2 regions of the Micrococcoides hystricis genome follow, and region 2 is predicted to be linked to the other one. Evidence: riboswitches for the same ligand, from Rfam matches in the RefSeq annotation. Region 2 holds a riboswitch; the other holds the start of a gene.

Region 1 (15,514 bases), on a different contig from region 2:
GTGCAAGAGATCAGGCAATCCAGCAAACTCCAGTACGTGCGCTATGACGTGCGCGGCCCTGTCATGGAGGAAGCACAACGGATGGAAGAAGCCGGTCAACGCATCCTGAAACTCAACATCGGTAACCCGGCACCGTTCGGATTCGATGCACCGGATTCGATCCTGATGGACATCATCCGCCACTTGCCGCAGGCGCAAGGCTACTCGGACTCCAAAGGTATTTATTCGGCCCGGACCGCCGTCAGCCAGTACTACGAGTCTCGGGGCATCATGGACATCTCGGTGAACGATGTGTTCATCGGCAACGGCGTCTCCGAGATGATCAGCATGGTGCTGCAAGCCTTGGTCGACAACGGCGATGAAATTTTGATTCCGGCCCCTGATTATCCACTCTGGACTGGGGCAACCACGTTGGCCGGTGGCACCGCGGTGCATTATCTGTGCGATGAGAACAATGACTGGAACCCTGACTTAGAGGACATCGAGTCTAAGATCAGTCCGCGCACCAAGGCTATTGTGCTGATTAACCCGAATAACCCAACCGGTGCGGTCTATTCGCGGGCCACCTTGGAAGGGTTCGTGGACGTGGCGCGGCGGCACAACTTGGTGCTGATGGCCGATGAGATCTACGAAAAGGTGCTCTACGACGGCGCCCGGCACATCAATGCTGCGGCATTGTCTGACGATGTGCTGACGTTGACGTTCTCCGGGTTGTCGAAGGCCTACCGGGTGGCTGGTTTCCGGTCCGGCTGGGTGGCCGTGTCCGGACCGAAGCATCGGGCCCGGAACTTCTTGGAGGGCCTGACCTTGCTGGCTAATATGCGGATGTGTGCCAATGTGCCAGCTCAGCACGCGATCCAAACGGCGTTGGGTGGCTACCAGTCCATCAATGATCTGGTCTTGCCCGGTGGCCGGTTGCGAGAACAGCGCGACGTCGCCTACCGCATGCTCAATGAGATTCCTGGCGTGAGCGTGAATCAGGCCAAGGGGGCCCTGTATCTGTTCCCGCGGCTTGACCCCGAGGTGTACAACATTCAGGATGACGAGAACTTCGCCCTGCAGCTACTGAAGGAGCAGCGGATCTTGGTCTCCCACGGTCGGGCGTTCAACTGGGTGAACCCGGACCATTTCCGGTTGGTGACCCTACCGTCTGTGGAAGTTCTGACCGAAGCGGTGGGCCGCATCGGGGAGTTCTTGGACGATGTGCGCGAAAAGGGCCGCGTCCTCTAGTTTTGACCGGTGGCGTCGGCGCCGCTGTCGCCTTGAACCTGGGCACGGACCTGATCCAACCGTTGCTGGGCCCCGTTGAGCCACGATTCACAGCGGTTGGCCAAGGCCTCGCCGCGTTCCCAAAGGGCCAAGGATTCCTCCAGTGAGGTTTGGCCGGCCTCGAGACGGTTGACGATGTTGACCAGTTCCTGGATGGCGGCCTCGTAACTGAGTTGGCCAATATCTGAGGTGTCTGCCGTGGCAAAGGCGGTCTGGTCTGGTTGGTTGGGCTGGTCCGTCATGCTTGGTCGGTACCTTTCGACTCGGAGGGTTGTGCGTCGGTCAGTGCGGAGGTGGTGGTGCCTTCGGAGGTCGCGGCGAGCGCGCCGTCGGCTAAGAGCAGCTGCAAGGCGGTCCCGGCCGGAGCCTGTTCCGGGTTCTTCAGCACGTGCCCGTCAATCGTGCGGGCGACCGCGTAGCCCCGGTTCAGAGTCTTTTGCGGAGACAAGGAACGAACCTGGGTACGCAGGTGTTCGATCCTAGCGTGGCCTGCGGCCACCGCCCGGTCTGCGGCTTGGAAGGCCCGGGCCCGGATGGCAGCGAGTTCTTGGGCACGCAATTGAACCATGGTGTGCGGGTTGGCCAGCACCGGCCGGGTGCGTAAGGCCGCCAGGCGCTCCGCTTCGGTGGCTAAGAGCCGTTGCACCCCGGCGGCTAACCGCTGCCGTCCTTCGGCGATCATGGCCAACTCTTCTGAAGCGTCGGGCACGATGCGCTTGGCAGCATCGGTGGGGGTTGAGGCCCGCAGATCGGCCACATCATCTAGGATCGGGCGGTCTGCCTCGTGCCCGATAGCGGAGACAATCGGGGTCTGGGCGGAGGCTACCGCCCGGATGAGGGCCTCGTCGCTAAAGGGCAGGATGACTTCTTCGAGTGCGCCACCACCGCGGGCAATCACGATGACCTCCACCTGCGGGTCGGCATCAAGTTCTTGGAGCGCGCGGGTCACCGCGGCGGGCGCTTGGGGACCCTGAACCTGGGTCTCAATCAGCTTGAACCGTGCGGCCGGCCAACGCAGGGTCGCATTGCGCATGACATCCTTTTGGGCGTCGGAATCCTTGCCCGCGATGAGCCCGATGCAGGCCGGAAGCTTCGGCAAGGGACGTTTGCGTTCCGGGGCGAAGAGACCTTCGGCAAAAAGCGCTTTGCGCAGCATCTCTACCCGGGCGAGCAGATCTCCGATACCGACCGGGTTCATCTGCTGGATGTTCAGTGACAGTCGACCGTTTTTTTCGTAGAGCTGCGGGTTCACCAGTGCGGTAACCCGGGCGCCGACATCGATGCCAGGGGAGAGCTTCGCGGCAACCGAGCGCCACACGGTCACGGACATGGACACGTCTTGATTCAGGTCCCGGATGGTGCCGTAGACGTTGCCACGGATTTCCTTGAACTCGATCAGCTCACCCTCAACCCAAATATGGGGTGCACCGGAGAGCAATTGCTTCAGCCCGGCCATGTACTGGCCCAGTGGCATCGGTGAGTCTGGTTGGTTCAAGACAGTTGCCATGGTCTCCACTGTAGCGGCTCCCACCCCCGTGCTAGCTCAAGGCCCGGGGCGAAGATGTGCGGCAAGTTCGATAGACTAGGGGACATGTCCACTCATGTTTCCTCCAAGCCTGTTTCGATGCCCATGCCATCCATGCCGCGGGTGCGTCGCTCCCGTGAAGAGGTGGAAGCTGCCGCTCCCGTCCACGGGGAGAAAAAAGTTTTGCTGGCCGCTCCGCGCGGTTACTGCGCCGGCGTCGACCGCGCCGTCATCGCCGTTGAAAAAGCCCTCGAGCACTACGGCCCACCGATCTATGTCCGCAAGCAGATCGTGCACAACCGGCACGTGGTGGAAACCCTCGAAGAACGCGGCGCGATCTTCGTAGAAGAAACCGATGAGGTCCCCGAGGGCTCACTGTTGGTGTTCTCCGCCCACGGTGTTTCACCGGCCGTGGTGCAGTCCGCCAAGGACCGGGATCTTGAGACCATCGATGCGACCTGCCCGCTGGTCACCAAGGTGCACCGGGAAGCGGTCCGCTTCGCCAAGAATGGCTACCGGATTCTGCTGATCGGTCACGAAGGCCACGAAGAGGTAGAAGGCACCTACGGGGAAGCCCCGGAAGTGACCACCATCGTCAACGGACCGGAAGAAGTCGCCGATCTGGTGGTGCCAGAGCACGAGAAGCTGATCTGGCTGTCCCAAACCACGCTGTCCGTGGACGAGACGTTGGAAACCGTCCGGCTGCTGCGTGAGCGGTTCCCACACCTAGAAAACCCGCCATCGGACGATATTTGCTACGCCACCTCCAACCGTCAGCACGCGATCAAAAAGGTCGCCCCGCAGGCTGATCTGGTGCTCGTGGTCGGTTCCACGAACTCCTCAAACTCGGTCCGGCTGGTCGAGGTCGCACTGGAATACGGGGCCAAGAATGCCAAACTGGTTGACTTCGCCCGCGAGGTCGATGAGGCCTGGTTCGAAGGCGTCGCCACCGTTGGCGTCTCCTCGGGTGCCTCGGTCCCAGAGGTCCTCGTCCAAGAGGTCCTGCGCCTGCTGGCCGACTACGGTTACGGAGAAATTGAGGAGATTGTCACCGCCGAGGAAGACATCATTTTCTCCCTGCCGAAGGAACTTCGTCCGATCCTGCGCGCCCACGGCGACGAGTCCCGGGCGTTGGGCGGACGCGGCACCAAAACGCCCAAGTAAAGCGCACGAATCTGCCATTGCGTAGTTCTTTGCTACGCTTGTGAATTGTGACACGGGGTGCCCCCACACGGTGCGGGGCTGAGAGAACACCCGTCGAACCTGATCCAGATAACACTGGCGAAGGGAATGTCTCATCACTCCCTTCTGCCATCGCAGAAAGGCATCCATGGCAGATCACCAAGCCCCGGCGTTGAACCAGCAAATCGTCCTCGTTACCGGGGGCGCACGCGGACTCGGCAAAGCCGTCACCGAAGCATTCTTGCGCGAAGGTGCCAAGGTCGTCATCAACTACCTGAACTCCCGCGAAGCCGCAGAAGCGCTCGCGAACGAGGCCAACGAGCGTGCCGCAAACTCGGCCATCGCCATCCAAGGTGATGTGACTGATCCGGCCGCCGTGAAGAACATCTTTGACACCGCCAAAGAGTTCTTCTCCGCACCGATCTCCACCGTGGTGAACAACGCACTAGCCTCCTTCTCCTTCGACGGCGACGCCCGCCCCAAGGCCGACGAGATCGACTGGTCCCGTTTCACCGGTCAGTTTGAAGGCAACGTTCGCGGCGCGGTCAACACCACCCAGGCAGCCCTCGCTGGTTTCGAGGAACTCGGTTCCGGCCGCATCATCAACATCGGCACCAACCTGTTCCAGCACCCGGTGGTGCCCTACCACGACTACACCGCCTCCAAGGCCGCGCTGCTGTCGTTGACCCGCACCTTCGCCCACGATTTGGGTCCGAAGAACATCACCGTCAACATGCTCTCCGGTGGCCTGCTGCGCACCACCGATGCCTCCGCGGCCACCCCGGAAGAAGTCTTCGACTTCATCGCCTCCGGCACCCCGCTGCGCTCGGTCACCACCCCGGCTGAATTCGCGGACGCGATCCTGTTCTTCGCCTCCCCATGGTCACGCTCAGTCACCGGCCAGAACTTGGTCGTTGACGGCGGTTTGGTCATGGACTAACCGATGGATCAGGAACCCAAACTCCATTTCAACCTGTTCCTGTTCACCGCCGGACACCACTCGGCGGCATGGCGGCACCCGGACTCCGCGCTCGAACGACTCGGAGACATCAGCTACTACCAGGAACTGGCCAAGATCAGCGAACGGGGTCTGCTCGATGCAGTCTTCTTCGCTGACGGTCACTCGGTCCCTCCGGTGGCACAGGGGGCCCGGTGGTTCCTTGAACCTCTCACCACGTTGTCTGCCATCGCGGCGGTCACGGAGAACATCGGGCTGATCTCCACCGTCTCCTCCACGTTCTACACCCCGTTTCATGCCGCGCGGTTTGCCGCATCCCTAGACCACATTTCCGGTGGTCGGGTGGGCATCAACGTGGTGACCAGCATGTGGGACGCGGAAGCGCGCAACCATAACCGCGAGGCCATGCCAGCCGCCGCGGAGCGGTATGCCCGGGCCGAGGAGTTCATACAGGTCATGACGGGACTGTGGGACTCGTGGGCCGATGACGCCATTGTCGCCGACCGCCAGGGGCTGTGGGCTGATCCGGACAAGGTTCGCCCGATCAACCATCAGGGTGAACACTTCCTGGTGGACGGACCCTTGACCGTGCCACGCTCCCCGCAAGGCAAACCGGTGCTTATTCAGGCCGGCGCCTCCGAGGACGGCAGGAACTTGGCGGCCCAGTGGGCTGAGGCCATCTACGCGGTGGCCTTCGACCTGAAGGCGGGCCAAGACTACTACCGAGATGTGAAGTCCCGGATAGCCAAAGCTGGACGCAACCCGGACGCCACCGCAATCCTGCCCGGCCTGGTCACCTACATCGGGTCTACCGAGGCCGAGGCACGGGCGAAGAAGGCCGAACTGGATGCGTTACTACCGGTCCAGCATTCCCTACGTGAACTCGGTCTGTTCATTGGGCAGGACTGCTCGGACTGGGACGTGGACGCGCCCATCCCGGACCTGCCGAGCTTGGAGGAGGTCACCGTTCCGAAAGGACGGTACGGCACCATCCTGCGCATGATCGAAGTGGACACGGTGGACGGCAAACGACCGCTGGTGCGCCAAGTCCTAGGCCGGCTGGCTGCCGGTGGCGGACACTGCACCATGATCGGCACCCCGGAACAGGTGGCCGATGAGATCGAAACGTGGTTCCGCAACGAGGGCGCCGACGGGTTTAACCTGATGCCGCCGATGTTGCCGAATTCGTTGGAAGACTTCATCGACCACGTCATCCCGATCCTGCAAAAGCGGGGCCTGTTCCGCACCGAATATGAGGGCAAAACGTTGCGCTCTCACTTCGGTCTAGAACAACCCGTCATGGTGTAGCCACCACCCCTAAAACAAGCTTGTGCCCCGCACACACCGGTTCAGCGTTACCGGTGTGTGCGGGGCACGAGTCGTTTAAGAGCAGCCGGTGGTGGATGCTTGCACCGCTAAAACTCGTAGCGCCGGAACGGGGCAGCATATTCGGTGCCGGCTGCCTCGCCTCCACCGCGCAGGATTTCCGGGATGAACTTTTCCGGTGCCATGTGATCTGGCAGGGACTCTAGGTAGATTTTGTGTGCCGCCAATGACTGCACCGCCCGGTCCTTGGCTTTCTCACCGACCCGCACAGCCGCATTGGGCTCATTGTGGGCGGTGACCCACAACTGTTTTGTCGACCATGGGGCTAAGCCTGCATCGGCGAGCTCGGTAAACAACCACGGGTTGTCCGCGTCCCGGATGGCGTCCACGGTCGCCAGCCCCACGTTGCGGTGATCGGCGTGGTTCAACCCCCACCCGACGGTCAGTTCCCAGGTCATGGTGATGACGACATCGGGGCGGACCTTGCGGATGTGCTCGGCGATCGCCTGACGCAGCTCGAGGTTGTTTTCCACCAGTCCGTCAGGGAAGTCCAGAATCTCAAGATCGTTGACGCCCACCACGGCGCAGGCTTCTTGCTGTTCGTCGCGGCGCAACGCGACTGTTTCGGCTGGTTTCATCTCGCGGATGCCGGCCTCGCCTGCGGTGATCAGCAGGTAGTGAACTTCTACTCCGGCATCGGTGAGTTCGGCCACCGCGGCGGAGGCACCGTACTCCATGTCATCGGGGTGGGCGACAACGCAGAGGACCCGCCCAATGCCGTCGAAGTTAAGGTGGGGGAGTTGGGTGCCCATGGGTGTCCCTCCTAGAAGTGTTCTTAACACAACAATGCCTCCGATCTTGGCGTGATGCCAATACCGGAGGCATTGTGTTGGGTCTAGCCCGCCTTAGGCTCGGGCCAGTCTGTAGAGTCCCTTACGGGAAGAGCAGGTAACGCTCGATCTCGATCGGGGATACCTCATCGGTGACCTCGTGGAACTCGTCGTTCTTCACGCGGATGTAGTAGTCGATGAAGTCTTCAGTTGCGTCTGAAGGTTCACCTTCTGGGCCATCCTTTGGAACCTTGCCGAACGCCTCACGCAGCACGTCGTCCTTGCCCAAGTAGTGGCAAGCTTCCCAGAGGGAGCCCGGCAGCAACTTGATACCGCGTTCGCGCAGCTGCGATGGGGAGAAGTCGTACAGGTTCTTCTCGTTGATCGGACCTGGATCCAGTTTGCGTTCGATACCGTCGAGGCCGGCAGCCAATGCTGCGGCCATCGCCAAGTATGGGCTGCCGGAGAAGTCCGGGGTCCGGTCTTCGATGGCGCCATTACGGGCGATACGGATCATCTGGGTGCGGTTGTTGCCGCCCCAGGTCCGGGCCACTGGGACCCAAGTACGAATGGTTTCGGTACCTGGTTTCAGGCGCTTGTAGGAGTTCACGGTGGGTGCCGCGAACGCCGCGTAGCCGCGTGCGTGCTCCAGCAGGCCGGCGATGAAGTGGTAGGCCACATCGCTAAGCCCGAAGCCACGTGGGTCTTCTTCGCCGTCTTGGGCTTCGAAGAGGTTGATGTCATTCTCCATGTCCCACAGGCTCATGGTGAAGTGCATACCGTTACCGGTGTTGTCCGTGAACGGCTTCGGCATGAAGGTTGCCAGGGCGCCGTGTTCACGGGCGAGCATATCGACCATGTACCGGAAGAAGATGGCGCGGTCGGCGGATTCGACAGCGTCAGCGTAGGTGACGTTGCATTCGAACTGGCCGTTGCCGTCTTCGTGGTCAACCGCGTAGTTTTCCCACCCGAGTTCGGTGACGTACTTGGAGAGTCGGGTCGCGAACTCGTAGTTGCGGGAGAGGGACTTCACGTCATAGCAGGGCCGTGCCCAGTTGTCGTGTTCGTCCGCCACTTGCAGGTTTCCGTCTTCGTCGAAGTTCACGAGCATGAACTCGGCTTCGAAGCCCAACCGGAAGTCAAAGCCCATTTCCCGGGCGCGCTCCACCTGACGCTGCAGGATGGTTCGTGGACAGAATGGCCACGGCTCACCATTGACGTAGGCGTTGCCAATCACGTGCCCGAGGTTTTTCTTCCAGGGAACAACGCGGAAGGTCTTCGGGTCCGGCAGGGTCACCACATCCGGGCTGTGGGGGCCTTGACCGATGTCACCGGCGGCAAAACCGGCAGCACCGGCGCCTTCGGCGAACAGATCTTCTACGTGTTCGGCTGGAACGAGCTTGGCGTTGGATTTACCCTTGATTTCCGAGAAGGAGGCAAAGATGAACTCGATGCCCTTCTCTTCACAGAGTTTTTTGACTTCCTCGACGGTTTGCGGTTGTTGGATTGGCATTTTATCCCACCTATTTTCTTTGTGGATTACTTTGCGGCTAATCGGGGTTTAGAAGCTCTGTCCGGGGATCCAATCGGTTCCGGCGAGCGGAACCTTGGCCATGGCAGCCGACTCGATGGTCAGTGCCACCAGATCTTCTGGTTCTAGGTTGTGGACGCTGGACTTACCACAGGCGCGAGCCAAGGTGGTCAGCTCCATCACCAGAGCGTTCAGGTAGTTGATGACCCGGCGCGCGGCGGTATCCACGTCTAGGCGTTTGGAGAGTTCAGGATCCTGCGTGGCAATGCCGGCTGGGCAAAGACCAGTGTGCAGGTGGTGGTAGTGATCGGCGGTGGTGCCCAGAGCCTCGTACTCGTCGGAGAGGTCATAGAGCTGACCGTCCATTTCCAAGGTCTTGGAGTTCATGCCCATCGCGATCAACACAGCCATACCCAGGGACACACAGTCCGCGCCCAAGGCTAGGGCCTTGGCCACGTCGGCGCCGGTCCGTAGACCACCGGAGACCATCAGCTGGACCTCGCCATCCATGCCCATTTCGGAGATGGCTTGGCGGGCCAAACGGACGGCAGCCAGGGTTGGGATACCGGTGTGCTCCATGTAGACGTCCTGGGTGGCGGCCGTACCGCCGACCATGCCGTCTACCACGACGACATCGGCGCCGGCGTTGATGGCCAGCTTGACGTCATTGAGCACACGGGTGGCGCCGATCTTCACGTAGATCGGGACCTTCCAACCGGTGGCTTCGCGGAGCTCTTCGATCTTGATGGTCAGATCATCCGGGCCGGTCCAGTCTGGGTGACGGGACGAGGAGCGCTGGTCAATGCCCGGTGGCAGGGTCCGCATCTTAGCGACACGTTCGGAGACCTTCTGGCCGAGCAACATACCGCCACCACCAGGCTTGGCACCCTGGTTGATGACAACTTCGATGGCGTCGGCACGCTGGACGTCGCGTGGGTTGAAACCGTAACGCGATGGCAGCAGCTGGTAGACCAGTAGCTTGGAAGCCTGGCGCTCTTCTTCCGTCATACCGCCGTCACCGGTGGTGGTGGAGGTACCCACGTGGGTGGCTGCGCGGCCAAGAGCTTCCTTAGCCTGTGCCGAGAGGGCACCGAAGCTCATCCCCGCGATGGTGACCGGGATGTCGAGCTTGATCGGGTTCTCGGCGAACCGGGTACCCAACACGGTCTCGGTGGTGCACTTCTCGCGGTAGCCTTCCAGCGGGTAGCGGGAGGCCGCTGCAGCGAGGAAAGACAAGTCGTCGAAGCTGGGCACCTTGCGCTTGCCGCCACCACCACGGATCTCGTACAGACCGGTACGAGCCATGTCCTGGACGTAGGAGATCATCTCCGGCTGCCAGGTGTGGTTTTCGGCTAGGTGCGTCCGATCGACGGCTGGATGTTCGTTCTTGTCGATAGGCTTCATCAGTATTCTTGCCCTTTCAGAGCGTCAAAGTGGTAGAGCGTCTTCGCAGAGGCAACTCGTTTGACGTTTTCCGGGTCGATGTGATCGAAACCGGTGAGCTCAACAAGTTCGCGAACCTTGGCCACATCGTCTTCGGTCATGTCTTCTTCGCGTGCGTCTGCACCGAAGGAGTCAATGGAACCTTGGACGTAAATGACGGCTTCGTAGAGGGAGTCACCCAGGGCGTAACCGGCGTTGCCACCCACCAGGATGGTTCCGGCCTGAGCCATGAAGGCGCTCATGTGGCCGATGTCGCCGGCGACTGCGATGGTGCCGCCCTTCAGGGAGATTCCGGTACGGGAGGAAGCGTCACCGTCGATGATGATGGTGCCACCGTGGGCCGAGGCGCCGCCGTTTGAGGAGGCGTTGCCGTGGACACGGATGGTTCCGCGCATCAGGTTCTCGCCGCAGGCGACACCGACGGAGCCGTTCACGGTGATGTCGGGGCCATCGCACAGACCACCCAGGAAGTAGCCGGCGTGCCCGTTGACGGTGACGTTCAGACGCTTCAGTTGGCCAACACAGATGCTGTGCTGACCACGTGGGTTCTCAATGGTGACGTTGGCGCCATCCTCGAGCTCACGCAACCGGTTGTTCAGTTCCCGGAGGGTGATCTCATTGAGGTCTAGGACAAGCTGGTCACTACTGGTTTGTCGCTGCTGTCCTGATTTGACTTCCATATGTACAGCTCCTCCGGCTTGGGCTCGTAAATCTGAGCGTCATTGATATTAGGTAGATCGACCATGGCCACGTATTCGCTGGCGACAGCGACGTAGTCATCGGTTTCTGCCACCACAAGTGGCTTACAGGCAAAGGAGTCACGCACCACGGCGAACTCGTCAGCGGTACCGACCAGAAGGGTGTAGAACCCGTCCATGGTGGTAGTCACGGTGGTGAGGGCTTCTGCCATCTGCTTACCGGCAGCCAATTCACGGCCGATCAGGCGTGCAGCCACTTCGGTGTCATTATCGGTGACGGTGTAGATACCTTGCTCGGCCAGTTCACGACGAACCATGAACGGGTTGGAGAAGGTGCCGTTGTGAACCACCGCAAGATCCGAGTTCGGAGCGAACGGGTGGGAGTGTTCGATGGTCACGGCGGACTCGGTCGCCATGCGGGTGTGTCCGATGGCCTGGTAGCCGGAGCGGTCACGGACCTCGAAACGGTTGCACACGTCGGCCGGAGAACCAACATCCTTGAGGATTTCCATGTGCTGGCCATACCCCACGAGGGAGGCATCAGGAACGATGTTGAACAGCTCTGCCTGGACGGCGTCAACATCGTTGGTAGTGACAAAGACACCGCCGTCGGGACGAACTCGTTCGACCTCGACCTCGGTGTTCAGCGCCTTCGCCAGCTCTTGCTGAAGGCTGTCGACGATCTTCTTAACGTCTGCTTGGGGCAGTTGGTCTTCCGTGACACGAATGGAATACCGGTACTTGCCGTCCGGAATCCCATCGGAAAAGATGACTAGGCCAGCGGAGTCCTGTCCGCGACTAGCCATGCAATCCATCATCGGATACACCAACTCGCCGATTCGGCTCTGCAGTGCCGGGTTTTTTAGATGCAAACCGACAATTCCGCACATAGTTAGGTACACCTCCCTGCTAACCTAGCCGGGCCCAATCTGCGTTCGCATTTCGAACGCAATCTTAAAGTCCCGATTGGTAGCTATTGTTTGAAATACGCAGCTGGTATTACCGCAATCTCACACGCTTCTAAGCCTAATGTCAAGGAATAGATGAAGCGCGATTTCAGCCAATCTTTGCCGAGAATACGCGGGATTACAAGAGTTAAGGTCTCGTGAACATTACTTCTCTTCAGCTTGAAGCGAGTTTAGGTCGGTGTGACCTGCGTCATTTCGCGGAAGTTGGTGGCATGAATCACTTTCGGCGCATCTCCGTCTTAAAGTCGAAAATTTAAAAACTCTAGACGGGGCATTTTTTGTGTCCTAGAGTGGCCAGCATATAGCGCCAAGCACAGGAGAGCTCATGCGTTCAAAAGCATCGTTTAGCAACGATAAGCCACAGAAAAAAATCTCTGGCTACTCGGCGGCGTCCCTCTTCTATCAGGGACTGAAACCACAGTCTTCGTGGAAAAAGAACTGGACTGAACCAGATCTCAAGAAGCAGTACGACGTGGTCATCATCGGTGGCGGTATTCACGGACTCGCTACCGCGTACTACCTCGCTTCTCGTCATGGCATTACCAATGTTGCAGTCATTGAGAAGTCCTACATTGGTGGCGGTGGCTCCGGACGTAACACCGCCATTGCCCGCTCCAACTACCTCACTCCGGAAGGTGTCGCCTTCTACGACCGTTCGGTGAAGTTGTACGAGAACCTTTCCACCGAGCTGAACTTCAACATCATGTTCGCCCAAATGGGGCACTTGACCCTGGCCCACAACGACTCCTCGCTGCGCACCATGCGTTGGCGCGCAGAGGTCAACAAGGTTCAAGGCGTTGACTCCGAGGTCATTGGTCCGGATGAGATCAAGGAACTTGTGCCCATGATGGATACCTCGGCACAGACTCGTTACCCCATCTTGGGAGCGCTCTACCACCCGCCTGGAGGCACCATCCGCCACGACGCTGTGGTGTGGGGGTATGCCCGCGGTGCCTCGCTCTATGGCATCGACATCATCCAGAACACCGAAGTCACTGGAATCGATGTGGAACACGGTCGGGTCACCGGCGTGCGCACCAGCAAGGGTGACATCAAGACCGGTACCGCCGTGAACTGCACCGCAGGTTGGTCACCGCTGATCAACCAAATGGTCGGCATCGACATGCCGGTGGTGGTCTCCCCGCTACAGGCAGCCGTTACCGAACCGGTCAAACCGTTCCTGTCTTCTGTGGTGGTCTCTGGTTCGTTGCACGTCTACGTTTCTCAGACCTCCCGCGGCGAGTTGGTCTTCGGCGCTTCGATGGACCCATTCGCGCAGTACTCCATGCGCGGCTCGCTGGACTTCATTGAAGGATTGGCCAAGAACGTCCTGACGCTGATGCCAGGGCTGTCGAAAATGCGGTTGATGCGCCAGTGGTCCGGTCTGTGTGACATGACCCCGGACTACTCGCCAATCATGGGCCCTACTGAGATTGAGGGCTACCACGTTGATATCGGCTGGGGCACGTACGGCTTCAAAGCCGGCCCCGTTTCCGGTGAAGCCATGGCAGAGCTGATCGCGCACGGTCGCATGCCTGAAATTATCGCGCCATTCGGTGTGGAACGCTTTGCTGATGGCCGACTCGTTGGTGAAAAGGGCGCGGCTTCGGTCGGCCACTAAAGCTGGGAAGGATTAAAAGAAAATGATTTTGTTGCAATGCCCTTACTCTGGCTTCCGCAATGTCAGCGAGTTCGTCTGGCAGGGCGAGGTGCTCGAACGCCCTGACCCCAAGACGGCTACCCGTGCGGAGTGGCGTGCCTACTTGTACAACCGCCGGGCGAAATCCGGTCGGGTCCAAGAAATGTGGTTCCACCGCAATGGTTCACGCAAGTTCTTCATCGCGGAACGCGACACCAATACCAATGAGGTCTACGACGTCTACAAGATTGACGAAGCAGACTCAGCCCCTGAAACCGGCGAGACCGCGGCAGGAGATGTCTAAACCATGATCGGCAACTCAACACGCATCGGAGCCCAGCCCGGGGAAACCATTGACCGTACCCGGCCTCTGACCTTCACCTTTAACGGCAAGACTTTCTCCGGCTATGAAGGTGACACAATCGCGTCGGCCCTAGCCGCCAACGGGGTCCAAGTCTTTTCCCGCAGCATGAAGTTCCACGCCCCACGCGGCATCATGACCGCCGGCTGGGTGGATCCAAACCTCATGGTCCAACTCGGGGACGAACCCAACGTTCGTGCCGGACACCGTCTGGTACGCCACGGGGATGCAGTAACCTCCCTGAACGTTTGGCCGTCGCTGAAGTACGACGTCAAAGCGGTCAACCAGATTATTGGCCGTTTCCTCGCGCCAGGCTTCTACTACAAGACCTTCATGAAGCCGCAGAAGTTGTGGCCAACCTACGACAAGGTTCTGCAGCAGTTCGTGCACGCCGGCAAGGTCGACACCAACACCCCTAAGGTGGCCAAGGACAAAACTTACGCCAACCCGGATGTGCTGGTGGCCGGCGGTGGTCCGGCTGGCATGTGGAGCGCGCTCGCGGCAGCCGACGCCGGAGCCAAAGTCATGTTGGTCGACGAGGACACCGAACTGGGCGGCCACTGGCTGTTCACCTCCGGCAAATCTGCCGAGCGAACCGAGCTGGCCGAGCGGGTGCGTAACCATCCCAATATTGAGGTCCACGAGAACTCGGTCGTCATCGCCCGTTACGACGGGAACTGGTTCGGTGTGATCGTCCGCTATCCGGACGGTTCTGAGCGACTCATCAAGACGCGCGCGCAGGTGCTCGTTGTCGCCGCCGGCCTGATCGAACGACCGTACATCTTCAAGGGCAACGACAAGCCAGGCGTCATGCTCATGACTGGCGCGCGCCGCCTGCTGAACCGTTACGGCGTCAAACCCGGCAACCGTGCAGTGGTCTTTACCGCTAACGAACACGGCGATGAAGGCATCGAGGAGCTGCGTGCTGCCGGTGTTGAGATCGCAGCCGTCGTCGATGGACGTAAAGGCGAGTTCATCCGCGAAGCGCACGGAAAGGGCAAAGTCGAACGCGTCGAACTGGGCGACAACCGTGTCATCGATGCGGACCTGCTCATCACCTCGATTGGCTGGACCGCACCGACGTCCCTGCTCAACATGGCAGGAGACAAGCCGGTCTACGACACCACCGCCGCACGCTTCTTCCCGGCCGATGATCTGCCCGAAGACGTTGTGGCAACCGGTGGTATCGCCGGCGATGGCACCGACGAGCAGCTTCAGGCCCACGCAGAAGCAACAGGTAAGCACGCCGCCGCCAAGGCCGCCGAGATCCTCTCCGTCTGGCAATCGGCCAGCCCGATCGCCTCGGTACGTGAGGCCGGCCAGCAACTGGCGCAACAACCCAAGGCAGAGCCGGTGGCTCCGCTGCCGCGGAACCCGCATCCGGAGATCTACCGGTCCACCACCCATGGTTTTGTGGACTACTCTGAGGACGTCCAATCCGATGACATCTTCACCGCCATTGGTGAAGGCTATAGTCTGACGGAACTGGCCAAGCGGTACACGACCACTACGATGGGGCCGCTGCAGGGCAAGCTTGAGGTCATCAACGCAGTTGCCGTGATCGCCGAAGCAACCGGACGGACCATGAACGAAACCGGCACCACGGTTTGGCGGCCACCTTACGCACCGACCACACTCGGTGCGTTGGCCGGCCGGAACATGGACCCGGTGCGGTACTCGCCAATGCAGTCCTGGCACGAAGCCCATGGCGCCCAACCATTGGTGGCTGGCGCCTGGATTCGTCCCGAGCACTACGGCAACCCCGAAGGGGAAGTGCGGAACGT
Region 2 (15,514 bases):
TCGGATAAGGGACGCAGACGCGTGTTCTCGGAGGTGATTGGAAGAGCAGCGATATCGAACATAAACTAAACCTAACATAGGTCGGATAGCTAGCTGAAGCCTGTTCGGTTAGGCTGATGGGGTGAGTTACTGGGAACATCGCAAGCCTGTGCAACGCTTCCGTGCAGTGGACATTGTGGAGGTAGCGCGTGCATCGGTGAGACTGCTGGATGAGGGCGGTTTGAGAGCCCTGACTCTGCGCTCGGTGGCGCAAGAGGTAGGGGTGGCGCCAGCTAGTCTGTACTCACGCGTGGTTTCAGTCGATGACTTGTTTGACGTTGCCCTCGACACGGCACTCGCCGAGGACCCTGTAATGTCAGAGGCAATTCGCGACGCTGACCTAGTGTCCTTAATGCAAGCCTTTTTCAAACACCTCACGACTCACCGCTGGGCAGGTCAAGTCATCGGCATGCGCGCGCCCAGGGGACCCGCATACCTAGCCCTCTCGGAACGAATGTGTGTCCTGCTCGAACAAGCTGACGTCACAGATCCGCTGGGAACCGCCTACCGCCTGTCTAACTTGGTCATCGGTGCCTCGCTAACTGCTCCGATGGCGCCCGATGAGAAGCGTGTGGCTATCGACCCGGATCAAGCGCCCACCTACGCCCGACTCCACGGATCGCACCACCTCAGTCCGCAGGAGATCCTCACCGACGGCATCAAGGCGCTCCTGACCTAAGGTCCGAACCTAGTGGGACGTGGTAGGCGACGGAAAAGTCAGTCAGGCAAAAGACTTGCAGGCGTTGCCAGCTCTGCTCGGTGGCCACGAATATGTAATCCCGCCGGGCACGTCGAGCTTCGGCCGTGCCCCGCCCTTCGGTTCGCGCAGGACGAGCGGAGCGATCACGATGACCGCGACGGCGAGGAGACCGCCGAGCACGGCTAGATCCGTGTATCAGACCAGCCAATAGCTAGCAGGTGCGCCGCCCTACTTCTTACGAGGAGTGAAAGAGGTTTTGCAGGTCCACTTGGTCTTGCCCTTCACCGCAGTCACCGTCACTGGCACTTTACGGTTAGGGGTGGCCCGGCTGACGTTGTACTTGACGTTGGCTCTGCCTTTGGAAGTAGCAGTGACCCTTTTCCGGTTTTTAGATGTCTTGTAGTGGGCCACCGTCGTGACTTTAGCCTTCGAGCCAACACCGGAGACTTTAACGTAGGTGTTTGAGTACTGGCGAGGCTTGCTATTGGACATCGTCACTTTGCACTTCTTGGTCGCCGCTTCTGCGGGGCTGGCGTCGGCAACAACAGAACCGGAAGCCAGAGCGAGAACAGCTAGGCCCGCAGCCAGTGAACGACGAAAAGAAACAGAAATTGTCATGACTGATCCCCACCAGTGAAAGTAAACAAGAAGGTGTGAGCGCGTGCTCGTGATGCTCATATAGTAACCCATATTTAGAGATCTCGATGACACCACAAGAGACGGCCTGAGGACTTTGAGGACGTCCCCGTGAAGGGCCTACTTTCGGTGCGCAGAGATTAGCTGAGTAGACTTTGGGGTACTGGTATACGCACTAGGTATTGGGGAAACCACGATTCTCAATCTTGATGTCCTGTTGCTCGTCCTAGATTTGGGCGGAACAGTTGCCTTTGCTGCCTCCGGTAGTCTCCTTGCCGCTCGACGAGGCTTCGACTTTGTAGGATCACTGCTCTTGGGAAGTCTTGCCGGTATGGGCGGCGGAACAGTTCGAGACATCATCTTAGGCAAGGCGCCTCCAACCTCTTTCGAACGCCTGGAATACTTGGCGGCCGCTGTATTTGCTGCCCTGTTGGTCTACGTAAAGGTCTTGAAAGTACACCGACTACGTCGGACTTTGCTGATCTCAGATGCGGTAGGACTGGCACTCTTTTGTGTCAGTGGAACATTGATTGCACATAACGCGGGGGCCAATCCAGTTGCGGCAGCCTTGCTGGGGCTGACGACCGCAGTGGGCGGTGGTGTGTTGCGTGATGTGGTGGCGAATGAAGTGCCACAGATTTTCAGTGTGCGCGGTGTATACGCCATTCCAGCATTCGTCGGGGCCGGAATCACGATCGGGCTCGTTTACCTTGACATGTTTAACGCCTACACGGCAGTCGGTACTGCTGCCTTAGTGTTTGTCTTTAGGGTTGCAGCACTGAAGTGGCAGTGGACGGTTCCGGCGGCAGTCTACCGGCCGAAGAAAACCCGCACATAGACCAATACGTGAGCGGTGTTGCCTAGATCACATCTTTCGTAGGATGGAAGGACATCCTGAGGAAAGGTGAAATCCATGGCGAACAATACGTACGGAATTTCCGAGATCGTCGGTAGCTCCCCAGAATCGGTTCAAGCCGCCATTGAAAACGCGGTCGGCAAAGCGAACGAGACAGTCCGCAATCTCGACTGGTTCGAGGTCAGCGAAATCCGTGGGCACATCCAAAATGGGAAAGTTGCCGACTGGCAAGTTTCCGTCAAGTTGGGTTTCCGGATCGACGATTAACGTTTCAGTTCGTTGCCTCGAAAGCTTGGTTGGCTTAGCGGTCAGCCAAGCTTTCCACGGCATCGGAAAACTCCGGGTGATCGAACTGGTAGTACGCGGATCGCAATACTTCACTGGTCACATGATTGCCGGTGAGCATTTGGGCATCCCTGTTGCGGCCAAGTTTTGCTCCCAGCTTCATGAAGGTTTTGGGGATGGGAAGACCACGGTCACCCAAGATATGCGGTCCGAACTCCTTGCGAAGAATACGCATCAAATCGGCATTCCTCACCGGGTTTGGTGCCGATGCGTTGATCACTCCGCTAGGCAAAACATTCCCGGTGAGGCCTAGAAGGGTGCGTACTAGTTTGAGCCAGTCGGCAATGTGAATCCAGCTGACCCATTGACGGCCACTGCCCACGGGTCCGCTCAGGCCGGTCTCTGCCATGAGTCGAAAACGTCGGAAGAGGGGAGCGTCGGGGCCGATAATCTCGGCTGATCGCAAGACATAGAAATGCTCGGCTCGCACACCTTCACTTGCCGCTTCTAGGCGATCTGCTTCTGCACTTTGTAATGGTGAGTTCTCGGTAAGAATACGTTCACCGGTATTTCCGTAGACAGCGGTGTCACTGCCTTGAACCCAAGTGCGGACGGGCCGATCTAGAGCGGATACTGCCTCTGCAAGGACCCGCGTACTGTGCAAACCCGGGGTATTCGATGTCTCAATATCGGACAGCTCACGGCCGTTTTCTGAAGAAGCCAGGTTAATCACGCTGACAGGCTTTGCGGTGCTGCGGAATACATCGGTCCACGCGCCGAGGCTGTGGCCGTCCCAGAGTACTTGTGGCGCTGGGAAATATTCTTCAGAGGAGTCGGTCAGCACGAATACATCGTGGCCACGGCAGATGAGATCTGCTGCGAGGTTGCGCCCCTGGTAGCTGTGTCCCCCAGCGATGACACACTTGATCGGGTCCGCGGGGGACTTCGTCTCAGGCAACATGCGGAAGAGTCGTGCAGCCGCAATGGCAAAGTCTTCCAAGAGAGGTTCGGCGACGGTCTTGGCGAAAGCTAGTCGGAGCGGTCCGTCGATCGCCACAGTCACGCGCAGTGTGGAGCCTTCAAGTGCGGGGTCTACCGCCCACGTGACGGTGAGCTGTCCGCCTGGTTGCTGTTGTGTAAAAGCGATGCGTCGGGCACGTTCGTCCAGTTCCGTAACGGATCCGGCCGGCGCGGTCTTCTGATGCAGCAAAGAAAGCTTGTCACCGGGAGGCAGGAAATCGACTTTGGTGCCGACAGCCGCGGTTGGTTCATGCAGTTTGAAGCCATGGAAGCTGCGCATCCATTCATGAGTTTGCGACAGATCTCGCACCACTGAGAAAACAGCATCCGGTGTTGCTGCGATGTAGTGCGTACGTTCTTGCTGCCAACCAGCCATGATCAGTTCCTTCCAAAGACGTGGTTCTAGCCTACGCGGAAACCGGCATCGTGGAAGCTAAGCTACCGCTCATGTTGTTGGTCGTAGACCAAGAAATGTGCTGCCGAGTTAGCTAGGTCAAAACCTTCGTGGCCAGCCGCCATGGCTGATGCTGAGCGTAGAAGTCTTCTTCCAAAGCTTGCCAATCGGCCCACCAAGTATCGTCTTGATCTCTCGAGGTGGCTCGTTCCCGACGTATGCCTGCAGGAACATCTAACCAGTAGCGCTCGGAAGAAAAAGGAGCGGTTCTCAAGTTGAGGCTCCCGCATCCTTCAAAGACGATCGTTCCGCCCGGGTGCAAGGTTCTTTCGGGATCCCAAGTGGAGTTATGCCAATTCCACGGAGAATACCGGGCGGGGTGTCCGGCTGCTAGGAGTGCGCTCATCCAAGCAGCTGTGTGAGCGCCGGCCGATAACCCTTTCCAACCTGGATAAAGGTCATCCATGTGCACGATGTCGAGCTCGCGTGAATGAGCGAGGGCTCGGGCAAACGTTGTTTTGCCCGAGCCGCTTCGCCCATCAATCAGAATAATGTTCGTATCGAACGTGGTTCTCACAATGCTCCGAGACTAGCTCACAGAACTAAGTCCCAAGAAGTTGAACGTCCCGGTCAAGACGGACACAGCCAACGCCACACTGATGACGATCAGACACGCCGCAACAAACACATAGTCTTGGCGACGCACCGGGGAGGGGCGCGCCCACGTCCGGTCATTCCGACCAAAACCGCGAGATTCCATCGCAGTCGCCAGTGAAGAAGCGCGTCTGATCGCCAAAATCAGCAACGCAAAAGAGATGCTGAACAGCTTCCGGAACTTGTTTCCTTCTCCGATTCCGCGAGCTCGCTGGGACTGATCCATCGCCTGCCAATCGCGTTTGAAAACGCCCGCCAGCCGGATACCAGCTAGCGTGCCCAAAACGAACCGGGGTGCAACCTTGCCGTTTTGAGCCATGGCGTCCGCCAACCGGGTCACATCAATGCTTCCCAACACCAACAACACTGGTAGCCCGATGGCAAGCACGCGGAAGGAAATCCCCGTTGCCAACTGGATTGAGTTGTCGGTGATGTTGATCAGACCAAATTCGAAATAGCTCTGGCCTGCTGGACGGGCGTACAGCAGCATGCTCACAAACGAACCTGCGGCAACGACGAGCAAGAACCACCCTCGTCGCCACGTGGCTGAAATCGGCACACCAATGGCATAGGAACCGACCAGTCCAAGCAACAGCGCGATTGACGCACTGACCCAATCCAACGTGATCATCAGCGGCATCGAGTACAGGAACGTCCCCAGCAAGAGGAAAAGCGGGTTCAGGCGCTCTACCAGTGGGCCTTCAAATCCGACTCGGTTTAGCTGTGCCTGATGCCGTTCGGCCACAACATCGGCATGCGCGCTGATGGGGTAGTCCTGCACCCGGGCAGCCCCCGTGAATTTCTCAGACATGCACACGCTCCTGTTGTTCCAGACCCACATTGATGATGCGATCACCCATGATGCGGACAAGATCGGCATCGTGACTGATGGACACAAGTGTGGTCCCGTCAGAGACAAGCTCTGACATCAGCTGCACCAATTCGATCCAGGTCCGGCGGTCTTGCCCGAAAGTCGGTTCGTCGAGGAACAGAATTTTAGGACGGGTAGCCAACGCCGTGGCGACTGAAAGCCGCCGCTGTTCTCCGCCACTGAGTGTGAAGGGGTTCGCTTCAGCTAGCGATTCCAAACCGAGCGCGACGAGCAGTCGGTCGACCCGTTCGTTGATGTCTGACTTAGACATGCCGGTTGCTTTCGGCCCGAGCTCCAGTTCTTTTCGGACCGAACCGGTCACGAACTGTTGTTCTGGGATTTGGAAGACCGTACCAATGCGCCGGACGAGTTCACGGGACCGCCATTTCAGTGGGTCCGATGATTTCTGTCCATCTCGCAGCGCCGGGGTAGCCGTGACATCTCCCGCAACTGGGGCGAGGAGCCCGCCAAGGGTCAAGGCGAGGGTAGATTTACCCGCCCCGTTGGGCCCGGTGATGACGATCGACTCGCCGGCATGCACCTGAACCTCGTGGGTGGTGCCAACAGCCTGGCCATGGCGACCGACGAGCAAATCGTTGCTTTCCAGCAATAACTGCCCGGGTGTGCTGCTGTTTCGTTCAACTGCCACGGGTAGGTGGGGAACCCAGATGCCTTCGGCCGCTAATTCCGTGCCTAGCTCGGAGAGCACTGTCTGCGGATCACCATCGGCCCGGACCCCGCCACCGGGCTCCAGCACGATGACACGTGTGATCAGGGGCAACCAAATGTCTACTCGGTGCTCCACGACCACCATGGTGGCATCACTGTGGTCCAGCGCGCGTTTGACCGAATCACGGACTTCCACGACCCCGTCAGGATCTAGGTTCGCGGTCGGTTCATCCAGTACCAGTAGCTCAGGAGCCATCGCTAGGATTCCGGCCAAGGCCAGACGTTGACGTTGACCCCCGGAGAGGAACTCGGTGGAGTGGTCCAGAGGCAGGTTTAGTCCAACAGCTTCCAAGGCGGCAGCTGCTCGTGGCCAAATCTGGCTCGGTGGGACGAAGAGGTTCTCGCAACCGAACGCAAGATCATCTCCGACCCGGGACATGATGGTGTTCGCGTTCGGGTCCTGCAACATCAGCCCGGTGCGTCCGGGTTGTTGACTCGGGTGCTGCCCGTTGACTGTAAGCGAACCAAGCTCCTCGCCTTCGTCTTGGCCTCCGAGCACCCCAGAGATGGCTTTCAACAAGGTTGACTTGCCAGCGCCGGAAGGGCCGAGGATCAAGACGCGTTCGCCGCGCTCGATGGTGAAATCAACGCCGGATAGCGCCCATGCATTCCTGCCGGAATGACGCCAGCCCCATTGTTGTGCACGAATGTGGACTGTCATTTAGACCCGCTTCTGTAGGCGACCCAAGGGGAACTGCCGCAGGGCACCAGTGGAGGCCAAACCGCGGGAGAAGAGCCAGCCAACGAGGCCTGCGATCACCACACCGGAGAGAATTGCACTGGAGACGAAGATGACGTTGTATTCCAGACCTTTGGCCAAGTTCCCGGAAGTAATCAGTCCGAGAACCCAGTTCGCAAAACCAGCAGCACCACCGGCAATAAAGGCGACGGGCAGTGTGAATTTGCGGTACCCGGTGGCCAAGAAGATGAGCTCAGCGGCCAAGCCCTGAGCCAGTCCGGCGGTGACGGCACCCCAACCCCATTGCGCGCCGAAAATGACTTCAGTAAATGCGGCGAGCAGTTCGACCAAGAGTGCGGCCCCAGGTTTGCCAATGATCAGACCACCCAGAACGCCACCGATCAGCCAGCCGCCAAGGGCAAGGCCTCCAAGACCGGGGGTGAGAGATTCCATGACAGTCATCCAGGCGACTCCGCCAATGTTCCAGCCGGCAAAAATCGCACCGGTTAGGACGGCCAAGACTGCCATGACGATGATGTCGACAACCCGCCAACGGTAGGTACGTCGAGCCGGAGCCAGCTGAGGGGAAGTCTGAGGAGAAACTGTTTGAGTAGTACTCACAGTATGTGCTCTTTCTGTAGATCGTGAAAGCGCACGGGGATTGACACCGTTGGCGGTGTCAACAGTGTAAGAGGGTCTCCCTGCGCCAGCATGATCTGGGTCAGGTTCGACGGTCGAAGACTTAGGTGTCTTCCTCTCAGTTCGGATCACCGAACTCCCGTGACAGCCTTGAGCGTAACAGAGATAACAGCCCTATGAAGAATCACCGACACGGCTTGGAGAGGCGGCTTCACACAAGCACACACGATTTTGACTAGGCTAGCGAGCTATGAGTGAACCCGTCCTCGCCGCCGCTGCCATCATTGTTCGTGATGAGCAGATCTTGCTCATCCAGCGGGGAAATCCACCGCAGCAGGGACGTTGGACGCTGCCTGGCGGAAAGGTCAACCCGGGGGAGTCACTGCAAGAATCCGTGCGACGTGAGGTGGCAGAAGAAACCGGGTATGAAGTCAGGGTAGAGGACCAGCTCTTAGAACTTCAGGTCCCGATAGGGGATGGCAACTACTTCCAGATTCACGATTTTGCCGCAACGATTATTGGCGGCGAGCTGGTCGCTGGAGACGACGCCGCCGACGCGAGATGGATTCCCTTGTCCGAGCTGGATCAATTCCCGCTGACGGACCACCTCGTGCATTACCTGCGCAAAGCAGGCGTGAACTGCTAGGCGTCCTCACCGCAATCAGTTTTGTGTTCGGATAGCTCTTCTAACGCCTGAATCAATTCTTGAACACCATTGCCGGGATTCGAGCCGACGATCGCGTGCAGGTAGAGTCCATCGCCAATCAAGTGAACGATCTTGGCCAACGCCGGATCGGGGAGATGTTCCAGCAGTGTCTGGTGCCAGGACTGGAGCACCTGTTGAAGAGTCCGATCGACTTCCGGAATGTTCGAACCAGCCAGCTTCAGGGCGGCCATGAAGACGGAAGAATACTCATCCTGCGCAATGGATGACGAGGTGAGGTAGGCGCTGATCAAATCATCGCCTTGGGCCACCGTGCGCTCTATATCCGCCTCATTGAGTTCGACCAGTAAATCCATGAGCCCGGCATTGAGATCCTCCTTGGACGGGAAGTGGTGTAACAACCCTCCCTTGGAGATCTCAGCCTGACGCGCGACCTCATCGAGCGTGGCCGCGGCAACCCCGTCAGCGAGCAGAATGTCTACGTAAGCGGCCAATACGCGATCTTTTCCGCTTCCGCGTTTGTGCTTTCTTTGCTTCTTGTTTACGTGCTCGGACATGGGTTAAGCCTAGCAGTTATGATACCGTCTAGACGGTACAGTAACGTAATGAAATGGATCGTATGTTGATGACACGGGAGTTGGTGGAACAGCCACTGGTTTCGGATCGGGCGAGCGCGAAAACATGGTTGGGTTTCGCAGCTCTCATGCTCACTGTGTTACTGATCTCTATCGATAACACCGTGCTGTCTTTTGCGCTGCCCGACATTTCCAAAGCGTTGAATCCTTCGGGAACCCAGTTGCTCTGGATCGTGGACATCTACCCGCTGATTCTGGCCGGGCTGCTCATCACGATGGGCACCGTGGGGGACAGGGTAGGTCGGAAAAAGCTGTTGTTGATCGGTGCCATCGGCTTCGGCGCGGTATCCGTGTTCGCGGCATTCGCGGCTTCGGCGGAACAGCTGATCGTCGCCCGCGCTCTACTCGGCCTCTTCGGGGCAACCTTAATGCCGTCGACGTTGGCCCTGCTGCGGAATATGTTCCAAGATCCCATCCAGCGCAGACTCGCCGTGGCGATCTGGGCTGCCGGGTTCTCCGCCGGTGCAGCCCTTGGCCCTATCGTTGGTGGCTGGCTGCTGGAACACTTCTGGTGGGGATCGATTTTTCTGATCAACGTTCCCGTCATTGCGTTGTTCTTGGTCTTGGCGCCGCTGCTCTTGCCAGAGTCTAAGGATCCGTCCCCGGGTAAACTAGACCTGATCAGTGCTGCGATATCAATCGGTGCCATGTTCCTGATTGTTTTCGGGATCAAGTCCGTCGCGGCAGGAGACAATCTGTTGATCGCGATCGGTCTCTTTGCCGCAGGTGTCATCCTCAGCTGGAACTTCGTTCGCAGGCAGCTACGGATTCCTAACCCGATGCTGGATGTGCGCCTGTTCGTCAACCGAGTCTTCAGCGTTTCTGTGGTCGCGAATCTGCTCAGCCTGATGGCGCTGACCGGGATGCTCTACTACATCTCCCAGTACCTGCAGCTGGTCTTGGGATACTCGCCGATGGGCGCGAGCATGTACTTGATCCCTGGCTTGGTGGCGACCATTCTGGCTGGCTTGATCGCGGTGAAACTGGCGAACAGGTTCCCGTTGCGGGCGCTCATCCCGTTGGGCCTGTTGATGTCTGCCGGCGGTTTTGTGGTCGGTGCGCAGCTACAGGCTGGAAGTTCCGTGTGGTTGCTGGTCGTAGCGTTCGTCTTGGTGGGGATGGGCGTCGGCTTAGCTGAAACCTTGACCAACGATGCGATTCTTTCTTCCGTACCACCGCATAAAGCTGGTGCGGCATCCGGTATTTCTGAAACCGCCTACGAAGTTGGTGCACTTTTGGGTACCGCCGTGTTGGGGAGCATCTTGACGGCGGTCTATCGGTACACATTGCACGTACCGGTGGGCATCAACAAAGAGCTAGGCCTGCAAGCGCAGGAAACCTTGGGGGCTGCGATTCAGATCAGCGAACGAATTCCTGCCATTGTAGGTGAGGAACTAGCATCCAACGCGCGGGAAGCGTTCACCCTCGGTGCTGACGCTGCTTCGATCGTCGGTGCCATCGCTGTCACGATTGCGGGGATCTTGGTGTTCATGGTCTTACGGCGCCAGCGTAGCGTCGTCCTTGAGCCGGAGCGTGAACCCTAGGCCCGCGGATCGTAAGGATTCTGTGCGTAAGGATTCTGCACGTAGGGATTGTGCATGTTGGCAGGAAGGTACGGCTGCTGCACTGGCTCGAGACGAACATGGCTGCGTGTAGCCAAGAAATGGCTGATAAGAATCGCAGCCACGGCGATACCCGGAGCCACGATGGTGACGATAATGGTGGCTGTCAGCGGTTCGACCCCTAGGGGAGGCTGCAGGATCTTTACGTCGTTTCCCAGCTCGAGCAGCGCTACGAAGAATCCGGCCGGTAACCATATTGACCCAGAGATATGACGCAGCCCACCAGCCACAACACCGCCGACAAAGAACGTCAGGAAGCCGAAGATGCTTCCGGAGACAAGGTATGGCGGCAGCGCTAACAAGGCCGCCAGCAACACGATGAACAGCCACGGGCGACGATATTGGTTCAGGGTTGAAAATAAGTAGCCAAACAGGACCAGTAACACCGGCAAAATGAAGGAGAAAAAGACGCCTCCGGATGTCAGGAGAATCTCTTCCCACCAGGTGCCGTCCCACTCCGGATCCAGTCGATAATGCCATGGCAAACGCCCCGCAGTGATGACTAGTGCAGCGGGAACCATCCACAAAAGCAGACCCAAAACGAAGTGGATTGGTGCCGTCCACCAACGCCCAAGGCCTGCATACCGCAGGCTGGATCGATCAGCTCGCGTGAGCAAAAAGACCAGCAACAACATGATTCCGGTGAAGACCAGCCCGGAGGTGACCATGTATTCGCTGTTGGTGCGCCTGGTCCCATAGGGATTGATGCCGCCGAAAGAGATGATGAAGAACGTGATGAAGCCAATCACGGTCAGAAGAATGAACCGTCCGAAGATGGACCATCCTGACAGCCGCTTAATCGGTGGTCGCCATCTCACGTAATGTGCACTCCCAACTTTGACTCGTTTCAGCCCCAGCCAAGGGGGCCGGCTCGACGTTGAAGTCTAAACTACCCGATTATGACTTCCGTACCTGTCTGTTGCTTAGTGGTTCAGGTTTAATGATGATGAATCATTGCGACTGAAGATCGGATCCTCGCCATGTCCCTGTACCGTCGAGTCCTAGCGTTATTAGCTGCCTCGCTCCTGTTGTTGACGGCGTGTGCGCCAGCTTCCTCTTTGGATGATGTTCTCTCCAAGTACGGGATGGCCGGCAAGAATGCCGAAGAAATCATTGAGCATCTGGAAACGATGGATCCGCAGGACCGACCGGATGATCTGCTGGTGTCAGTCCAAGCCGATCAACTGGTGATCCAGGAACAACCGGATGGTACCGAGCACACGATGCCGCTTCCTCAGGACAAGTTCTACCTGTCAATTGCTCCCTACAAGGAGCAAACGCACGACTGCTTTTACCACGCGCTCACGAGCTGTCTCGGTGAAATCACGGACACCGAATTCTTCGTGCATATTCGGGACACCGAAACCGGGGAAAACTATGTTAACGACCATTACCGGACGAACCCCAACGGTTTCGTCGGTTTCTGGTTACCCCGGGACCGCAATGTGGAGATGAAACTGTCCACGCACGCGGACCATGGCCTCGAGTCACCGAAGGTCCAGCTCAGTACCGCCAGTGATGCACCGACGTGCATCACTGACGTGAAACTGAACCCGATTATCTATGTCGAGGAAAAATAACCAGACCACGCATCCAGCTGACGAGTCGGCGTTCGGCTAGACCTTCTCCAACTGACGGACCGGTCGCTGCTCGTGCACAGTTTCTGCTGGGTCTGGAAGTTCCGGGTTGCGTGGTTTCCGGGGCCACCATGTCTTCTCGCCGAGCAGGGCAAGCGCCGCCGGCACGACCATGGAGCGGACCACCAAAGTATCGATCAGTACACCCAAGCCCACGATGAGTCCCAGCTGACCTAGTGTGACCAGTGGCAAGACACCCAGTGCTGCGAAGACTGCGGCAAGGACAACCCCTGCGCTGGTAATCACCACACCGGTGTGACCGACGGCCTGCACGACCGCTTCGCGGATCGGTGCCGTACGAGACTCCAACATGGTCCGATGCGCCAAGAAGATCGTGTAATCGATACCCAAGGCAACCAAGAAGATGAAGGCTAGCAGCGGAACGTTGACATCCAGTGCCGGAAAACCGAACACGGTTGTCCCGATCCACGTGCCCGCCCCAATGGCTGCCAGCGAAGAGAGGCTATTGAGCAGCAGGAGGACCACCGGTCCGAGCACTGCCCGCAGCAGGAGAACTAAGACGATGAACACGACCAGCAGTACTAGCGGGGCGATGATCACAAGGTCACGAGCGGACGCTTGGAGTAGGTCGTAGCTTTCGGCAGAAGCCCCGCCGACCAATGCGGTGACGTCGCCGGAGGTGAGTACATTCGTTTCAACGGCAATCGAATCTAGTTCGGTACCGTGTGCCACGGTGCGCACCCGCTCCAAGAGCTCATTCGCTTCATCAGTGTCGGGTTCGGCCTCACCGACCACCGAGAATCGAACCAAATCCGAATCCACCGCAGTCTCAGCCTGACCGACACGTTCGACGCCATCAACTGACTCCAGATCTGAGCGTAGTTGCTCGGCCGCACCGGCGGTGGTGACCACGGTGAGTGGTTCAGCCTCTCCGGCTGGGAAGTGCTCCTGCAATACTTCGAACCCGGCCGCAGACTCACTGGGCACCCGGAACTGTTCGGTCTTGGACAAACCGATGCTGGTGCTCAACAGCGGTAACACCATGACCGTCAGTGCGGCAATGGCGGTGAGCAACACCGGTAGGCGGAAGCGGACCACCGAATTGGCCACGGTAAACCAGCGGCTTTGCTTTTCGGAGCGTTCTTGGCCCGGTTTGGGAATGAATGGCCAGAACACTTTCCGGCCTACCAGAGAAAGCACAGCAGGCAGCAGCGTCAGGACGAATACCAGCGCAAACACCAAGCCAACGGCTGCGGCTAGACCCAGCCCCCGGGTGCTGGGAACAATGCCCAACAACATGGTCGCCAAAGCGATAACCACCGTCAGGTTGGAGGCAACGATGGCACCGGTGGTAGCCAGCACGGCATCCCGCAGGGCGGTGCGATGGTCGGAAGTTTTTCTCAACTCTTCGCGATAGCGGGAGATCAACAGCAACGCGTAGTTGGTGCCAGCACCAAAAACGAGCACAGAGATGATGCCGGTATCAAATCCCAGGCCCGATAGTTCACCGGTCATCGCCGTCATGGCCCCCGCAGCGCCGTCGGCCAAGCCCACCACCGGGAGCGGGATGAGCCATAACACCGGAGAACGATACGTCAGCAGCAGCAACAGGGCGACAATACCAACCGTCACGGCCAACAGGGTGAAGTTTGCTCCGTCAAACGCGGCTGCGATGTCGGCGCCAAAGGCCGGCCCGCCGGTCACCCAGACTTTCGTCTGATCCGGTGCCGTGGCAGCGGCTTCAGCCCGCACCTGTTCGATGACCGTTGCCAGCTCGGCATTCGGGATCGCTGTCTGAGTACCATCAGCGGCGACTTCGGCGGTTTGTACTGGCACGGATAGGATCGCCGCTTTTTGATCCTCCGAGGTGATGGGGCCAAACGGTTCGCTGGTGGAGTCTGCGCTACCGAAACCAGCCAACTCGCCGGCAGTGTTGCGAAGTTCTTGGAGTGTCGTGCTCGAGAGGATCTGATCGTCCTCAGCCGAGGTGTAGACGACTAGCAGTTGTGCTTCATCGGCATGCGGGAACTGCTCGCCCAATTCCTGCACCACCGCTGACTCAGCCTGCGAGGGCACAGATCCAACCGAGTTCGGCACACTAAAACTGCGCAGTCCACCGGCGATGCCCACCCCGAGGATGGTCATCACCAAGATGGTGATCCACGCACCTTTCTTCGTCACCATCCATTGGACAGTCTTCTCCCACATGTCAGCGTTCTCCTTAGCCAATCGTGCTGTTAATTCGAGACTAAGAATTCAAGGCAGAGCCGACATCACCCGAATGGGTGATTAGAGCGGGGACCCGCCAAGCGGTTTAGACTGGAAAACATGACACGTGCGACTAAAAACCGACAACGAGTCCTAGGCCTAGCCGCAGCGGTGACCCTCGCGTTGAGTGCCTGCGCGGGAGAAGGCCAAAGCCCAGAGGCAACGGATGCAACCGTAGAGTCTGCCACCGCGAACCAGACCCAGCAGTCTCAACCGGAACCGAGTGACACCGAAGACACCCCAACAACGGACAGTGAAGCCACCCCGGCCCAGACAGCTTCGGACGCGGTCGCCCCGAATGACGCCCGCGTACTTGAAGCCCTGCAGGAAGCCGGCTGGACGTGTCAGGGTGAAAGCCGCTGTCGCACCCAAGCAGATCAAGGCGAAGCGGTCATCGAACTCAGTGACCAACGCGCCTTCATCATGTAACGCAAACAGCGCCAGCCAGATCCTTCGCAGCAAGCAGAGCAGTTGCTGAGCCACACCGAAGCCTACGGTGAAGCATTACCGGATGAAGGCAACTTTGATACCGGCAAGTGGGCCGACTTTGTCGACTGGCAGAAGGAACACTCCGGTCAACGCAACGCCCGCGGTGACGTCAACGGCTGGCATGTGGAGTACCACGTGGAAGGCCCCACGGCGAAGTTCATCGTGACAAAGCGCGACTAAACAAACGGGAAAATCGGCAGCGCTTCAGGATGGTGGGCGTGCACGATCGTGAGGAACACGATCGCATCGAACAGCAGGTGCACCGTGATGGTGTACGGCAATGACTTTGTCTTGGTGAAGATCCAGGCCTGGACGAGGGCGAATGGGATGGTCAAGGCCGGCCCGATCGACTGATACCCCAATTCCCACAAGAAGGACACGAAGATCACCGAGGTGAAAATATTCGCCGTCCAAAAGTTCAGGTGCCTACGCAACAGGGTGAAGATGGTGCAGATGAAAAAGAGTTCATCCCAGATCCCCACGGCGTTCACGCCCACGAACAGCCGGGCAATCTCATGCCACTCTTGCACGGCCGGCCAGTTCTGGTAGACCCCGGTACCCAAAAAGTAAGCGGGCAGAATAAGCCATGCGAGAAATATTGTGACCAGAAGCCAGCCCCATTCCAGCCGACTCCACGGTTGTCCGGTACGCCGCGGGAACCGGATGGCATGGTCCTTGTATACGTAGCGGGAAATCCAATAGGGGATCGCCACCGCCAGAGCCAGCACCGTGCCCA

The links. A riboswitch is a leader RNA that binds a small molecule or an ion and turns the genes downstream of it on or off. The one in region 2 is predicted to bind thiamine pyrophosphate.
Region 1: another riboswitch for thiamine pyrophosphate. It lies ahead of ACFFFR_RS06055 (3-oxoacyl-ACP reductase); the one in region 2 lies ahead of ACFFFR_RS01960 (ECF transporter S component).

The regions. Positions count from the first base shown of each region.
Region 1 covers NZ_JBHLUB010000027.1:54,062-69,575, forward strand. Annotated here, with positions in the region: gene ACFFFR_RS06035 (pyridoxal phosphate-dependent aminotransferase) at 1-1,230, shown strand; gene ACFFFR_RS06040 (exodeoxyribonuclease VII small subunit) at 1,227-1,511, opposite strand; gene xseA (exodeoxyribonuclease VII large subunit) at 1,508-2,776, opposite strand; gene ACFFFR_RS06050 (4-hydroxy-3-methylbut-2-enyl diphosphate reductase) at 2,861-3,958, shown strand; TPP riboswitch at 4,002-4,102, shown strand; gene ACFFFR_RS06055 (3-oxoacyl-ACP reductase) at 4,125-4,916, shown strand; gene ACFFFR_RS06060 (LLM class flavin-dependent oxidoreductase) at 4,920-6,242, shown strand; gene ACFFFR_RS06065 (PIG-L deacetylase family protein) at 6,350-7,072, opposite strand; gene glnT (type III glutamate--ammonia ligase) at 7,194-8,603, opposite strand; gene ACFFFR_RS06075 (FMN-binding glutamate synthase family protein) at 8,652-10,025, opposite strand; gene ACFFFR_RS06080 (GltB/FmdC/FwdC-like GXGXG domain-containing protein) at 10,025-10,744, opposite strand; gene ACFFFR_RS06085 (class II glutamine amidotransferase domain-containing protein) at 10,690-11,568, opposite strand; gene ACFFFR_RS06090 (FAD-dependent oxidoreductase) at 12,056-13,351, shown strand; gene ACFFFR_RS06095 (sarcosine oxidase subunit delta) at 13,374-13,673, shown strand; gene ACFFFR_RS06100 (2Fe-2S iron-sulfur cluster-binding protein) at 13,677-15,514, shown strand, end outside.
Region 2 covers NZ_JBHLUB010000001.1:422,763-438,276, reverse strand. Annotated here, with positions in the region: gene ACFFFR_RS02005 (GNAT family N-acetyltransferase) at 1-62, opposite strand, end outside; gene ACFFFR_RS02000 (TetR/AcrR family transcriptional regulator) at 122-718, shown strand; gene ACFFFR_RS01995 (hypothetical protein) at 968-1,357, opposite strand; gene ACFFFR_RS01990 (trimeric intracellular cation channel family protein) at 1,593-2,213, shown strand; gene ACFFFR_RS01985 (dodecin) at 2,289-2,498, shown strand; gene ACFFFR_RS01980 (SRPBCC family protein) at 2,533-3,912, opposite strand; gene ACFFFR_RS01975 (AAA family ATPase) at 4,025-4,507, opposite strand; gene ACFFFR_RS01970 (energy-coupling factor transporter transmembrane component T family protein) at 4,520-5,395, opposite strand; gene ACFFFR_RS01965 (ABC transporter ATP-binding protein) at 5,388-6,845, opposite strand; gene ACFFFR_RS01960 (ECF transporter S component) at 6,846-7,484, opposite strand; TPP riboswitch at 7,545-7,655, opposite strand; gene ACFFFR_RS01955 (NUDIX hydrolase) at 7,753-8,148, shown strand; gene ACFFFR_RS01950 (TetR/AcrR family transcriptional regulator) at 8,145-8,723, opposite strand; gene ACFFFR_RS01945 (MFS transporter) at 8,792-10,345, shown strand; gene ACFFFR_RS01940 (hypothetical protein) at 10,342-11,241, opposite strand; gene ACFFFR_RS01935 (CueP family metal-binding protein) at 11,404-12,003, shown strand; gene ACFFFR_RS01930 (MMPL family transporter) at 12,040-14,229, opposite strand; gene ACFFFR_RS01925 (hypothetical protein) at 14,350-14,718, shown strand; gene ACFFFR_RS01920 (hypothetical protein) at 14,761-14,958, shown strand; gene ACFFFR_RS01915 (CPBP family glutamic-type intramembrane protease) at 14,955-15,514, opposite strand, start outside.